2 regions of the Pseudomonas sp. App30 genome follow, and region 2 is predicted to be linked to the other one. Evidence: predicted binding sites of a transcription regulator. Region 2 holds the regulator's gene; the other holds the start of a gene.
What was found. The regulator sigma-54, encoded in region 2, starts transcription at its own class of promoters, with help from an activator protein. The targets are predictions, from matches to a motif close to ANTGGCATNNANNTTGCTNT.
Positions count from the first base shown of each region.

Region 1 (7,465 bases), 2.6 Mb from region 2:
CGTAGCGGTAGGTGGCGATATTGTTGGCGGCGGTGGGGTCGGTGCCGATGGTTTGCGTGGGTACCAGCACCATCTGGCGCACCGGGCGCCCGCTGCTCTTGTCAGTGGGCGGCACGTGGCAACCCGCGCAGTTGTCGGTGAACAAGGCGTGGCCCGCTGCAGCCTTCTGCAGGTCGACCTTGCCGAGGATGTCTTCGGGCCAGGCTGGCGCCTTGAGGTGCTGCAGTGCGGTTTCGATGCTGTACAGGTCCTTGACCCGCACGCTGGAGGCGTAGCGGTCGTCGCCGGTCAGCGGCTGGCCGTGCTCGTCGAAGAACTTCAGGGTGGCGCCCACGCCCAGGGATTCACCGACGTTGCGGGCCATGGGCTGCTGCGCCGAGCCGGTCCACTGCACCCAGTCGAAGGTCCAGATGTCCCACAGCTGCGGGTAGTCCACCGGGGCGTTGGCCACCCGGTAGTTGGCGGGCGAGATGGCGTCGCCGAAGGTGGCGTTGGCGATGCGCCCGAAGGCGTCGGTGCGGCCAGGGCCTTCCTGGGTGGGGTAGAGGTTGCGGTGCCAGTCGTTCCAGGCGGTGTGGGCGAAGGTGTCCAGCGAGGCCTTGAACTGCTTGCGCAGCAGGTCGCGGTCGCTGTCATAGCGCTCGCCGAGCACGCGGTGGGCGAAGCGGCTCCACTTCCACGGGATGTAGTAGGTGGCCGCCAGGCTCGACACCAGCGCCTGGCCAAAACTGCCGCCCTTGAGCGTCGGTACGCTGGAAGGCAGCACGTGCTGGGCGGTGCCGCCGTCGATGCGCACGGCCTGGCCGTTCAGGCGCAGCTCGCCGGTGTGGCAGGCGGCGCAGGTGATGTCCAGGTACTCGGCGTTGTCACCGTCGTTGCGGTGGCGGGCAAAGCCTACCGGCAGGTTGCCGGGGTTGGCGGCGCTGGCCTGCTGGTGCGGTTCGGTGAGGAAGCCGAAGCGCGCCAGGTACTCGGGGGCGGCGAAGCGGTCCTGGGAGAACGGCAATTCCAGGTTGGTGAACCAGTCGTAATGCAGGCCCTTGACCTGGGTGCCCTGGGGCGTGAAGTAGTACAGCTGGCGGTCGGCGGCGCTCCACTGGTCCAGGTAGCGCAGGGTCTGCGCCGGCTCGTAGCGGGGCAGGTTGGGGCGCGCGGTGTAGTACAGCACCACCGCCAACACGACGAAAAGGCCAAACAATAGCACCAGCAGGGCGCGGGAGACGAAACGCACGGCAGACATCCATATCAGGGAAACAGTCCCCTTTTATGCCTGATTATATATACAGTGGCAAGTGGCTATTCCCCTGTTTTATGTACTACTTTGTATCCTGTAGGAGCTGGCTTGCCAGCGAGCTGTTGAGGCCCCTGAAAGCTCGCCGGCAAGCCAGCTCCCACAAAGGCGGCGTTGTTTTGGTGCGTGTGCTGCATGCAGGTGCACCGAAAGCGGCGTGGGACTGGATAACCCTCGCGAAAACGCGGCCTCGGCGTTCTGGCGCGGCCTTTGCACTGCCTCCATCATCCGCAGTCAACGTCGATTGCACCCATCACGACAAAGGCGCCGTGTTGCCCCCGCTCAGTAGAGTGCGGGGCAGCCGGCGCCTTTTTGTTTTTCCAGGTCGAGGCAGGCCCATGAGCAGTACCACGGTTCGCAGTGTGTGCCCCTATTGCGGTGTTGGCTGCGGCATCATCATGAGCGTCAGCGCTAACCGCGTGACCAAGGTGGCCGGCGACAAGGCCCACCCCACCAATTTCGGCCGGCTGTGCACCAAGGGCAGCAGCTGCCACCAGCCGCTGGCCGACAGCGGCCGCATGGAGCACGCCTACGTGCGTAGCGAGCGGGCCCGCGACCCGGCGCGCACGCCCATGGCCCAGGCCATCAGCGCCACCGCCCGGCGCCTGCGCGCGCTGATCGACGCCCATGGGCCGGACGCCGTGGCCTTCTATGTCAGCGGGCAGATGTCGCTGGAAGCGCAGTACCTGGCCAACAAGCTGGCCAAGGGGTTTATTCGCACCCGCCACATCGAGTCCAACTCGCGGCTGTGCATGGCCAGCGCCAGCAGCGGCTACAAGCAGTCGCTGGGGGCCGACGGGCCGCCGGGCTCCTATCAGGATTTCGACCAGGCCGACCTGTTTTTCGTCAGCGGCGCGAACATGGCCGACTGTCATCCCATCCTGTTTTTGCGCCTGCTGGACCGGGTCAAGGCGGGGGCGCGGCTGATCGTGGTGGACCCGCGGCGCAGCGCCACGGCGGACAAGGCCGACCTGTTTCTGCAGATTCGCCCGGGCACCGATCTGGCGCTGCTCAACGGCCTGCTGCACCTGCTGCTGCACAACGGCAAGGTCGACCAGGCCTTCGTCGCCCGCCACACCCAAGGCTGGGAGGCACTGCCCGAATTTCTCGCCGACTACACCCCGGCTAACGTGGCGCAGCTCACTGGCCTTGCCGAAGCGGATATCCGCAAGGCCGCCGACTGGATCGGCGAGGCACCCAACTGGATGAGTTGCTGGACCATGGGCCTGAACCAGAGCACCCACGGCACCTGGAACACCAACGCCCTGTGCAACCTGCACCTGGCCACCGGCGCCATTTGCCGCCCCGGCAGCGGGCCGTTCTCGCTGACCGGCCAGCCCAACGCCATGGGCGGGCGCGAGATGGGCTACATGGGCCCGGGCCTGCCGGGCCAGCGCTCGCTGCTGGTGGCACGCGACCGCGCCTTCGTCGAGCAACAGTGGCAGTTACCGCCCGGCACCCTGCGCAGCGACACCGGCGCCGGTACCATCGATATGTTCGAACAGCTGCGCAACGGCGCCATCAAGGCCTGCTGGATCATCTGCACCAACCCGGTGGCCAGCGTGCCCAACCGCCAGCGGGTGATCGACGCCCTGCAAGCCGCCGAACTGGTGATCACCCAGGACGCCTTCCTCGACACCGAAACCAACCGCTACGCCGACATCCTGCTACCCGGCGCCCTGTGGGCCGAGGCCGAAGGCGTAATGATCAATTCCGAGCGCAATCTCACGCTGATGCAAAAGGCCGTGGACGCGCCCGGCGAGACCTTGCCCGACTGGCAGATCATCGCCCGAGTGGCCTGTGAAATGGGCTTTGAGGCCGCGTTCAGTTACCCCAGCGCCGAAGCCGTTTTCGAAGAGATCAAGGGCTTCCACAACCCCGACACCGGTTACGACGTGCGCGGCGCCGATTACCCGCGCCTGCGCCAGACGCCGCTGCAATGGCCGTGCGAGCCGGGCCGCGGCGACGACCGCAACCCGGTGCGCTACCTCACGCCCGACGGCCCGCGCTTTCCCAGCGACGACGGCCGCGCGCGCTTCTTCGCCCGGCCGCACATGGTCCCCGCCGAGTTGCCCGACGATGACTTCCCGCTGGTGCTCAACACCGGCCGCGTGCAGCACCAGTGGCACACCCTGACCAAGACCGGCAAGGTCGCCAGCCTCAACAAGCTCAACCCCGGGCCCTTCGTTGAGGTGCACCCCGAGGACGCCGCGCGCCTGGGCATCGCCGAGCGCGACCAGGTGCGCCTGCAAACCCGCCGCGGCCACGCGGTGCTGCCAGCGCGGGTCAGCGACCGGGTGCTGCCGGGCAACCTGTTCGCGCCGTTCCACTGGAATGATCTGTACGGCGACGACCTGGCCGTCAACGCCATGACCAGCGACGCCGTCGACCCGGTGTCGTGGCAGCCGGAGTTCAAGTTCAGCGCCGTGACCCTGAGCCGGGTCAGCGGTGCCTTGATACCCACGGTCGAAGCCGATGCTTGCCAGCCTGACGCGGTGGTGCCCGAGCAGTGGGTGCTGTGGGCCTCCCAGACCGGGAACGCCGAGGCCTTGGCCAGCCTCTGCGGTGAGCAGTTGCGGGGTGCGGGCCTGCAGGTGCAGGTCAACTGCATGGACGAAGTCAGCCTGCCGCAATTGCGCCAGGCGCGCAGCGTGCTGTTGATCACCAGTACCTTTGGCGACGGTGACGCGCCGGACAACGGCAGTGGGCTATGGGCCGCATTGCAGGAGGGGGGCGCCGAGCAGCTGGCCGGGGTGCGCTATTCGGTCCTGGCCTTGGGCGACAGCAGCTACGAGCAGTTTTGCGGCTTCGGTCGCAAACTCGATGCCCGCCTGCAACACCTGGGTGCCACCGCGCTGGTGCCGCGCATGGACTGCGAGCCCGACTACCAGGAACTGGCCGAGCAGTGGCTGGGCCAGATCAACCTGGCGCTGACGGGCACTGCGCCAGTCCGGCCTGCGGTGGCCAGGGACTACAGCGGCTACAGCCGCCAGCGCCCCTGCCAGGTGCGCATCAAGCACAACCGCCTGCTCAACGCGGCGGGCGCGGAGAAGGAAACCCGGCAGATCGTCTTCGATCTGAGCGACACCGGCCTGCAGTACCAGGCCGGCGACGCCCTGGGCGTGTGGCCCACCAACTGCCTGACCCTGGTAGAGGAACTGCTCGCCGCCCTGGGCCTGGACAGCAGCCAGCACGTGCAGGTGCCCGACCAGGGCGAGATGGCCCTGGCCCAGGCGCTGCACAAACATTACGAGATCACCCGCATCACCCCCGCCTGGTTGGCGCTGGTGGCCGAGCGCAGCGGCAGCCCGCGGCTGGCCGAGTTGCTGGCGGCGGATAACAAGGAAGGCTTGAACCAGTGGCTATGGGGCCGGCAGCTGCTCGACCTGCTGGACGAATTCCCCACCGAAGTCAGTACCGATGAATTGCTGGGCCTGCTCAAACCGCTGCAACCACGGCTGTACTCCATCAGCTCCAGCGCCCAGGCCACGCCCAACGAGGTGCACCTCACGGTGTCCACCGTGCGCTACCGCCACAACGACCGCGCACGCAGCGGGGTGTGCTCGGCGTTCCTCGCCGACCGCGCCAGCAACGGCCTGGTGTCGATTTTCGTGCAGCCGTCCAAACACTTCAAAGTGCCCGCCGACCCCGCCGCGCCGATGATCATGGTCGGCCCCGGCACCGGCGTCGCGCCGTTCCGCGCCTTCTTGCAGGAGCGCCAGGCCAGTGGCGCCAGCGGCCCCAATTGGCTGCTGTTCGGCGAGCAGCGCCAGGCCACCGATTTCTACTACCGCGACGAGCTGGAGAGCTGGTTGCAGCAGGGCCACCTGCAACGCCTGGACACGGCTTTTTCCCGCGACCAGGCGCAGAAGGTCTACGTGCAGCAGCGCATGCTGGAACAGGGCGCGCAGTTGTGGGCGTGGCTGCAGCAGGGCGCGCACTTCTACGTGTGCGGCGACGCCAGCCGCATGGCCAAGGACGTCGACACGGCGCTGAAGGCGGTGATCGCCGAGCATGGCGGCGTGGACGCCGAGGCGTACGTGGCGCAGATGAGCAAGGCCAAGCGCTACCTGCGCGATGTGTACTGAAACGAGGCACAGCGCAGGTTTTCGCACCAACCTGGCCCCGTAGCCGCTGCCGCCAGGCTGCGCTGGCCGGTATTGCAACCTGGATTTTGTGGGCGTACGCGGCAGCGCTACGGGTTAAACCCCGTGTTGGCATGCAACCTGCTTCGAGACTATCAGCCCACCCGCGTTCAACGGCGATCGCACCCAGGGGCACCCCACACAGATACCAGGCAAAGGCGCCTGGAGCTTAACGGCTCCAGGCGTCTTTTTTTTGTTCGAGGAAAACCTGCATGAACGCATTCATGACGCTCAAGCCGCGCCCGCAACTGATCATCGTCGGCAACGGCATGGTCGGCCACCACTGTGTCGAGCAACTGATTGAGCGCGGGGCCCTGGCGCAGTTCCAGGTGCGGGTGTTCGGCGAAGAGCGCCAGCGCGCCTACGACCGCGTGCACCTGTCCGAGTACTTCGGCGGCAAGGACGCCGAGGCGCTGGCCCTGGGCGATGCCACCCTGTACGCCGACCACGGCGTGCAGCTGCACCTGGACGAAGCGGTGCTGGAGATCGACCGGGCCAACCGCCAGGTGGTCACCGCCCAAGGCCGCTATGCCTACGACCAACTGGTGCTGGCCACCGGTTCCTACCCGTTCGTGCCGCCCATTGCCGGCTCCGAAGGCGACGCGCGGCTGGTGTACCGCACCCTCGACGACCTCGACGCCATCCGCCAGGCCGCCAGCACTGCCCGCCGTGGCGTGGTGGTGGGGGGCGGCCTGCTGGGCCTGGAGGCGGCCAACGCGCTGAAGTCCCTGGGCCTGGAAGCCCACGTGGTGGAGTTCGCCCCGCGGCTGATGCCGGTGCAACTGGACAACGACGGCGGCGCCGCCCTGCGTGCGCAGATCGAGGCCCTGGGGGTAGGCGTGCATGTGTCGCGTGCCACCCAGGCCATCGTCGCCGGCGAGGCCTATCGCTACCGCATGAACTTCGACGGTGGCGAGTTCCTGGAAACCGACCTGGTGGTGTTCTCCGCCGGCATCCGCCCCCAGGACGCCCTGGGGCGCGGCGCCGGCCTTGACGTTGCTGCGCGTGGCGGCGTGGTCGTGGATGAGCATTGCCGCACCAGCGACCCGGCGATCTTCGCCATCGGCGAATGCGCGTCCTGGAACGGCAGCGTGTTCGGCCTGGTGGCGCCTGGCTACAGCATGGCGCGCAACGTCGCGGCGCTGCTGGCGGGGCAGGGCGAGGCCACCTTCAGCGGCGCCGACATGTCCACCAAGCTCAAGCTGCTGGGCGTGGACGTGGGCTCCATCGGCGACGCCCACGCCGCCACGCCGGGTGCGAAAAGCTACCGCTTCATCGACGAGGCCAACGCCAGCTACCGGCGCCTGGTGGTGTCGCCGTGCGGCAGCAAGGTCATCGGCGCCGTGCTGGTGGGCGACAACAGCTACTACGACACGCTGCTGCAGTACGTGCAGAACGGCATCGCCCTGCCCAAGGATCCGTCCAGCCTGATCCTGCCCCTGAGCGACGGCGCCCCGGCCCTGGGCGCCGATGCCCTGCCCGACAGCGCTACCCTGTGTTCCTGCCACAACGTGACCAAGGGCGCGGTGTGCGCGGCCATCGACAGCGGCTGCGGCGACCTGCCCAGCCTGAAGGCGCAGACCAAGGCTTGCACCGGTTGCGGCGGCTGTGCGGCGCTGCTCAAGCAGGTGTTCGAGCACGAGCTGATCGCCCGCGGCGTGGCTGTGGACAAGAGCCTATGCGAGCACTTCGCCTACACCCGCCAGGAACTGTATGCGCTGGCGCGGGTGGGCGATATCCACAGCTTCGAGGAGTTGCTGGCGCGCCACGGCCGTGGCCACGTGGGCTGCGATATCTGCAAGCCCACCGTCGGCAACATCCTCGCCTCGTGCTGGAACCAGCCGATCATGGACCCGTCGCTGGCGCCGCTGCAGGACACCAACGACACCTTCATGGCCAACATGCAGAAGAACGGCACCTACTCGGTGGTGCCACGCATTCCCGGGGGCGAGATCACCCCGGACAAGCTGATCGCCATCGGCGCGGTGGCGAAGAAATACGACCTGTACACCAAGATCACCGGCGGCCA
Region 1 is NZ_CP133165.1:5,273,984-5,281,448, forward strand. It holds gene RAM80_RS24380 (di-heme-cytochrome C peroxidase) at 1-1,231, opposite strand, end outside; gene RAM80_RS24385 (sulfite reductase subunit alpha) at 1,630-5,379, shown strand; gene nirB (nitrite reductase large subunit NirB) at 5,649-7,465, shown strand, end outside.
Region 1: a site for sigma-54 is predicted at 5,505-5,524, ahead of nirB (nitrite reductase large subunit NirB). Genes of this name have one in related genera too.

Region 2 (7,465 bases):
TCGGTGAAATTGACGCTGTTCTGCATGTTGGCCCAGAACGAGCCGTCATACACACCCAGCCAGTCGATGGCCACCCACGAGCCGCCCCAGATGCCCACGACGCTGAAGATCATGGCCAGGATAGGCAAGGAAATGAAGCCTGCCCACAGGCGCGGCGCAGCGATGTACTTGAGCGGGTCGACGCCGATCATTTCCAGGCTCGACAGCTGCTCGGTGGACTTCATGTTGCCGATCTCGGCCGTCAGCGCGGAGCCCGCGCGGCCGGCGAACAGCAAGGCGGTGACCACCGGGCCCAGCTCGCGCAGCAGGGTCAGGGCGACCATCTGCCCCACGGCCTGCTCGGAACCGTACTTGGTGAGGATGCTGAAGCCCTGCAGGGCCAGCACCATGCCGATGAACATGCCCGACACGACGATGATCAGCAGCGACATCACGCCGACCGAATACAGTTGCTTGACCAGCAGTTGGAAGCCACCGCCCACGCCACGACGCCCGACCAGCGCATGCATCAGGAACAGCCCGGAACGCCCCAGCACCGCCAGCATGTCGATGGCCGCGCGGCCGAACAGGCGGATGCGCTCCAGTAGTGATTTCTTGCGCATCAGCGCGTCCCCAGAAGATCGGCGCGGTAGTCCGGCGCCGGGAAATGGAAAGGAACCGGCCCGTCGGGGTCGCCTTTCATGAATTGGCGAATGCGAGGATTGTCCGCCGCCATCAGTTCCTGCGGCGTACCCTGCCCCAGCACCTGCCCGTCACCCACCACATAGATGTAGTCGGCGATGCTGGCGGTTTCGGCCAGGTCATGGGAGACCACGATGCTGGTAATGCCCAAGGCATCGTTGAGCAGGCGGATCAGGCGCACCAGCACGCCCATGGCGATAGGGTCCTGGCCGACGAATGGTTCGTCGTACATGAGGATCTGCGGGTCCATGGCAATGGCGCGGGCCAGGGCCACGCGACGCTTCATGCCACCGGACAGCTCGTCGGGCATCAGTTCCACGGCACCGCGCAGGCCAACGGCCTGCAGCTTGAGCAGGACGATGTCGCGGATCATTTCCTCGGGCAGGTCGGTATGCACCCGCAGCGGGAACGCCACGTTCTCGAACACGTCGAGGTCGGTGAACAGCGCGCCGCTCTGGAACAGCACGCCCATGTGCTTGCGGGCGTCGAACAGGTCGCTACGCGACAGCGCCGGCAGGTTCTGGCCATTGACCCAGACCTCGCCACCACTGGGGCGCAACTGCGCGCCCATCAGGCGCAGCAGGGTTGTCTTGCCGCAGCCGGAAGGTCCCATGATACCGGTGACCTTGCCTCTTGGAATGCGGATATCGACATTTTTGAAGATACTCCGCGAACCGCGCTTGAAGGACACACCCTTCAGCTCGACCGCGTAGTCATTATCGGCACTCATCTAAACTCCTTGCGATGCAGCCTGTCCTCGGACGCTTTCCCCCGTCGCGAAGACACGCGCGCTTCTGGCGGGCCAACTGGCGGCGAACTATATCACCCCAGACACACGCGCCCCAAGGCCGTTCCAAAAGCGAATAAGCAACAAGACATTTAATGGATGACGATCGAACGTGAGGGTTTCGATCAATACGGCTATAATCGCCGCCTTTTCATCAGGCAATACGTTTCCGACATGAGCCAATCCAGCGACCTGATCCAATCGGCACAGCGCACCATCCGCCTTGAACTCGAGGCGGTAGAGGGCTTGCTGGCCCATATTGATGCCGACTTCGTCCGCGCCTGCGAAATGATCCTCGCCAGCAAGGGCCGCGTCGTCGTGGTCGGCATGGGCAAGTCAGGGCATATCGGCAACAAGATCGCCGCGACCCTGGCCAGCACCGGCACCACGGCGTTTTTCGTGCACCCGGCCGAGGCCAGCCACGGCGACATGGGCATGATCACCCGCGATGACATCATCCTGGCCCTGTCCAACTCCGGCTCCACGAATGAAATCGTCACCCTGCTGCCGCTGATCAAGCGCCTGGGCATCCAGCTCATCAGCATGACCGGCAACCCCGACTCGCCGCTGGCCAAGGCCGCCGAGGTCAACCTGGACGCCCGCGTGGTCCACGAGGCCTGCCCGCTGAACCTGGCGCCCACCTCCTCCACCACCGCGGCGCTGGTGCTGGGCGACGCCCTGGCCATCGCCCTGCTGGAGGCCCGCGGCTTCACCGCCGAGGACTTCGCCTTCTCGCACCCCGGTGGCGCCCTGGGCCGCCGCCTGCTGCTCAAGGTGGAGAACGTGATGCATGCCGGCGAGGAACTGCCGCAGGTGGTTCGCGGCACGCTGCTCAAGGATGCGCTGATGGAAATGACCCGCAAGGGGCTGGGCATGACCGTGGTCCTTGAAGAGGATGGCCGCCTGGCCGGGATATTCACCGACGGCGACCTGCGCCGCACCCTGGACCGCACCATCGACGTGCACAGCGCGCGCATCGAGGAAGTGATGACGCCCCACGGCAAGACCGCCCGCGCCGAGATGCTCGCCGCCGAGGCCCTGAAGATCATGGAAGACCACAAGATCAGCGCGCTGGTGGTGGTCGACAAGCAGGACCGCCCGGTTGGCGCCCTGAACATGCACGACCTGCTGCGCGCCGGAGTAATGTGATGACCCAGCACCTGTTGCAACGCGGCCAGGCCGTGAAACTGGCGGTGTTTGACGTGGACGGCGTGCTGACCGACGGCCGCCTGTACTTCTGCGAAGACGGCAGCGAGATCAAGACGTTCAGCACCCTGGACGGCCAGGGCATCAAGATGCTGATCAACTCGGGCGTAGTCACGGCGATCATCACCGGGCGCAAGAACCCGATCGTCGAGCGCCGGGCCAAGAGCCTGGGCATCGCCCACCTGTACCAGGGCCGCGAAGACAAATTGGTGGCACTGGACGACCTTCTGGCGCAACTGGGCCTAAGCTATGAACAGGTAGCCTACCTGGGCGACGACCTGCCGGACCTGGCCCCCATCCGCCGCGTCGGCCTGGGCATGGCCGTGGCCAACGCCGTGCCGTTCGTGCGCGAGCACGCCGACGGCGTGACCCAGGCCCGTGGCGGCGAAGGCGCTGCCCGCGAGTTCTGCGAGCTGATCCTGCGTGCCCAAGGCAACCTCGAAGCGGCCCTGGCCGCCTATTTATAGAGTTTCCCATGCCGAGTAAAAAACTGCGCAATCTCCTGTTGTTCTGTGTCGTCGTGGCGATCTTCGTCTCCGTCGGCTACTGGAACATCAACCCGGACACCTTCCTCGACAAGCCTGCGGCTGCTGTCGACGAAAGTGCCATCGACTATTACGCCATCAACGCCCACGCTGTGCAGTACCTGCCTGACGGCGGCGTGCAGTACCGCATGACCGGTGACAAGGTCGAGCACCTGCAGGCCAGCCAGGTCACCAAGGTGACCAACCCGGACATGAACCTGTACCGCGGCACCGTGTACCCCTGGCACGTGACCAGCGACCACGGCGAAGTGAACCCCGACGGCACCCAGGTCGAGCTGATCGACAACGTCCGCGTGGCCCGCACCGACCAGAAAAACCGTCCTACCCTGATTACCACCACGCGCATGACGGTATTCCCACAACAGCAATATGCGCAGACTGACCGAGACGTTAGAATCGACGGCGCCGGTGGCGTCTCGACGGGCACGGGCATGAAGGCATATTTGAAAGACAGCAAGATCAACTTGCTGTCAAACGTAAGAGGACTGTATGAGGCTCGCTAAAACCCTCCCTTTATTGCTCTCCCTGGGCTCTGCACTGGGGAGCGCTGGCGCCTGGGCACTGCCTACGGATCGCGACCAGCCGATCCACATCCAGTCCGACGACGCACAACTGGATGACAAGCAGGGCGTGGCCGTCTACAAGGGCAACGTCATCATCACCCAGGGCACCATGAAGATCACCGGCAACACCGTGACCATCACCCGCAACGCCCAGGGCGACGTCGACACCTTCACCTCGGTGGGCAACCTGGCCTACTACGAGCAGAAGCCGGCGATCGACAAGCCCATCGTCCAGGGCTACGGCAAGACCATCCAGTATTTCTCGGCGCAGAACCGCATCATCCTGATCGACCAGGCCAAGGTGGTGAACGACGGCAACACGTCCGAAGGCGAGAAGATCGTCTATGACACCGTCAAGCAGGTAGTGAACGCCGGCCGCGCCACAGGCGCCAAGGTCACGCCACGACCACGCATCGACATGGTCATCCAGCCGAAAAGCAAAACCGACCAGCAGCAGGGCAAGTAATGGCTATCCTCAAAGCCCAGCACCTGGCCAAGGCCTACAAGGGCCGGCAAGTGGTGCGTGACGTCAGCATGTCCATCGAAAGTGGGCAGATCGTCGGCCTCCTGGGGCCTAACGGCGCCGGCAAGACCACCTGCTTCTACATGATCGTCGGCCTGGTGCGCGCCGATCAGGGCCGCGTGCTGATCGACGACCTGGACGTGAGCCACCAGCCCATGCACGGTCGCGCTCGCTCGGGCATCGGCTACCTGCCGCAGGAAGCCTCGATCTTCCGCAAGCTGTCGGTCTCCGACAACATCATGGCCATCCTGGAAACCCGCCCGGAGCTGGACAAGGCCGGCCGCGTGAAGGAGCTGGAAAGCCTGCTGCAGGAGTTCCACATCACGCACATCCGCGACAACCTGGGCATGAGCCTGTCGGGCGGCGAGCGGCGCCGGGTGGAAATTGCCCGCGCGCTGGCGACCGCGCCCAAGTTCATCCTGCTGGACGAACCCTTTGCCGGTGTCGACCCGATCTCGGTCGGCGACATCAAGCAGATCATTCATCACCTCAAGAACAAGGGCATCGGCGTGTTGATCACCGACCACAACGTTCGCGAGACCCTGGATATCTGTGAAACCGCTTACATCGTCAACGATGGCCAGCTGATCGCCGAAGGCGATGCCGAGACCATCCTGGCAAACCAACTGGTGAAAGAGGTTTACCTCGGCCACGAGTTCCGCCTGTAACGGCGAGGTGTTTGGCTGGTTGCCCGGGGCGCGCCGCGAATTAATTGCGGTGTCGCTCTAGGCAAACACTTCGGTTTCAGGCATATAATTTGCTTACGACAAAAGCCGAGAGCCTCGGCGCCCGTAGTGGATGGCGCTTTGCGCCGGCGAATAAGGTGTTAAGCCCCTGCCATGAAACCATCGCTCGTCCTAAGAATGGGCCAGCAACTGACGATGACACCGCAGTTGCAACAGGCCATCCGCCTCCTCCAGCTCTCCACCCTGGACCTCCAACAGGAAATCCAGGAGGCCCTGGAATCCAATCCGATGCTCGAACGCCAGGAAGAAGGCGACGACTTCGACAACAGCGACCCCATGGCCGACAAGGCCGAGCAACAGGTCACGCCGGAAATCCAGGAGCCCAGCTACCAGGAAACCTCCGCCCCCACCGTCGACAACCTCGAAGACGGCGAGTGGAGCGAGCGCATTCCCAACGAGCTTCCCGTCGACACCGCCTGGGAAGACATCTACCAGACCAGCGCCAGCAGCCTGCCCAGCAACGATGACGACGAATGGGACTTCACCACCCGCACGTCGGCCGGCGAAAGCCTGCAGAGCCATCTGCTGTGGCAACTCAACCTGGCGCCCATGTCCGACACCGATCGCCTGATCGCGGTCACCCTGATCGACTGCATCAACAACCAGGGCTACCTGGACGAGACGCTGCAGGAGATCTGCGACTCCTTCGACCCGGAGCTGGACATCGAGCTGGACGAAGTGGAAGCCGTGCTGCACCGCATCCAGCAGTTCGAGCCCGCCGGCATCGGCGCCCGCGACCTCAGCGAATGCCTGCTGCTGCAACTGCGCCAGATGCCCCCGCGCACGCCGTGGCTCAGTGAGGCCCAGCGCCTGGTGGCCGACTACATCGACCTGCTGGGCAGCCGCGACTACAGCCAGCTGATGCGCCGCATGAAGCTCAAGGAAGACGAGCTGCGCCAGGTCATTGAACTGGTGCAAAGCCTCAACCCGCGCCCTGGCTCGCAGATCGAGTCCAGCGAAGCCGAGTACGTGGTGCCCGACGTCATCGTGCGCAAGGACAACGAGCGCTGGCTGGTGGAGCTGAACCAGGAAGCCGTACCGCGCCTGCGCGTCAACCCGCAGTACGCCGGCTTCGTGCGCCGCGCCGACACCAGCGCCGACAACACCTTCATGCGCAACCAGTTGCAGGAGGCGCGCTGGTTCATCAAGAGCCTGCAGAGCCGCAACGAGACCCTGATGAAGGTCGCCAGCCAGATCGTCGAGCACCAGCGCGGTTTCCTCGACTACGGCGACGAGGCCATGAAGCCGCTGGTGCTGCACGACATCGCCGAGGCGGTGGGCATGCACGAGTCGACCATTTCGCGGGTGACCACGCAGAAATACATGCACACCCCGCGCGGCATCTACGAGCTGAAATACTTTTTCTCCAGCCACGTCAGCACCTCCGAGGGCGGAGAATGCTCGTCCACGGCGATCCGCGCGATCATCAAGAAACTGGTTGCCGCGGAAAATCAGAAAAAGCCATTGAGTGACAGCAAGATCGCTGGTTTACTGGAGGCACAAGGCATCCAGGTAGCCCGCCGCACTGTCGCCAAGTACCGTGAATCCCTAGGGATCGCGCCGTCCAGCGAACGCAAGCGGCTGATGTGAATCCTGGCAGCGCCAACGCGCTGCCAGTGGGCTTGCCGGATGTGCCACAGCGTTCCAGTGGCAGGTTAACCAACCTGTCTCTTTATGCACTGGCAATAAGGAGAAAGCGGTATGCAAGTCAACATCAGTGGACATCAACTGGTTGTGACCGACGCCATGCGCACTTACATCGGTGAGAAACTCGACCGATTGGAGCGCCATTTCGACAAGATCACCAACGTGCAGGTCATCATGGAGGTCGAGAAGCTGAAACAGAAAATCGAGGCCACCCTGCGCGTACCCGGTGGCGAAGTCGTGGCAAACGCGGAACATGATGATATGTACGCGGCCATCGACCTGCTGACCGACAAGCTCGACCGCCAACTCAAAAAGCATAAGGAAAAACAGCAGAGTCTGCTGCAAGGCCAGACCGCCCGCTGACACTCCCCCCTCATGATCCGACTTGAAAACATCCTGACCCCCGGCCGTTCCCTCGTGAACGCGCCGGGCGGCAGCAAGAAGAAAGTACTCGAACACATCGCCACCCTCATCGCCCGGGAAGTCCCGGGCCTTGAGATGCAGGTAGTGTTCGAAAGCCTGGTCGCCCGCGAAAAACTGGGCTCGACCGGTTTTGGCAACGGTATTGCCATCCCCCATTGCCGCCTGGTTGGCTGCACCACGCCGATCAGCGCCCTGCTGCACCTGGAGAACAAGATCGACTACGACGCCATCGACGGCGCCCCGGTCGACCTGGTCTTCGTGCTCCTGGTCCCCCAGGAGGCGACCAATGAACACCTGGCGTTGCTGAGCCAGATCGCCGGCATGCTCGACCGCGCCGACGTGCG
Region 2 is NZ_CP133165.1:2,723,776-2,731,240, forward strand. It holds gene mlaE (lipid asymmetry maintenance ABC transporter permease subunit MlaE) at 1-602, opposite strand, end outside; gene RAM80_RS12590 (ATP-binding cassette domain-containing protein) at 602-1,411, opposite strand; gene RAM80_RS12595 (KpsF/GutQ family sugar-phosphate isomerase) at 1,643-2,617, shown strand; gene RAM80_RS12600 (KdsC family phosphatase) at 2,617-3,141, shown strand; gene lptC (LPS export ABC transporter periplasmic protein LptC) at 3,150-3,722, shown strand; gene lptA (lipopolysaccharide transport periplasmic protein LptA) at 3,709-4,248, shown strand; gene lptB (LPS export ABC transporter ATP-binding protein) at 4,248-4,973, shown strand; gene RAM80_RS12620 (RNA polymerase factor sigma-54) at 5,145-6,641, shown strand; gene hpf (ribosome hibernation-promoting factor, HPF/YfiA family) at 6,753-7,061, shown strand; gene ptsN (PTS IIA-like nitrogen regulatory protein PtsN) at 7,074-7,465, shown strand, end outside.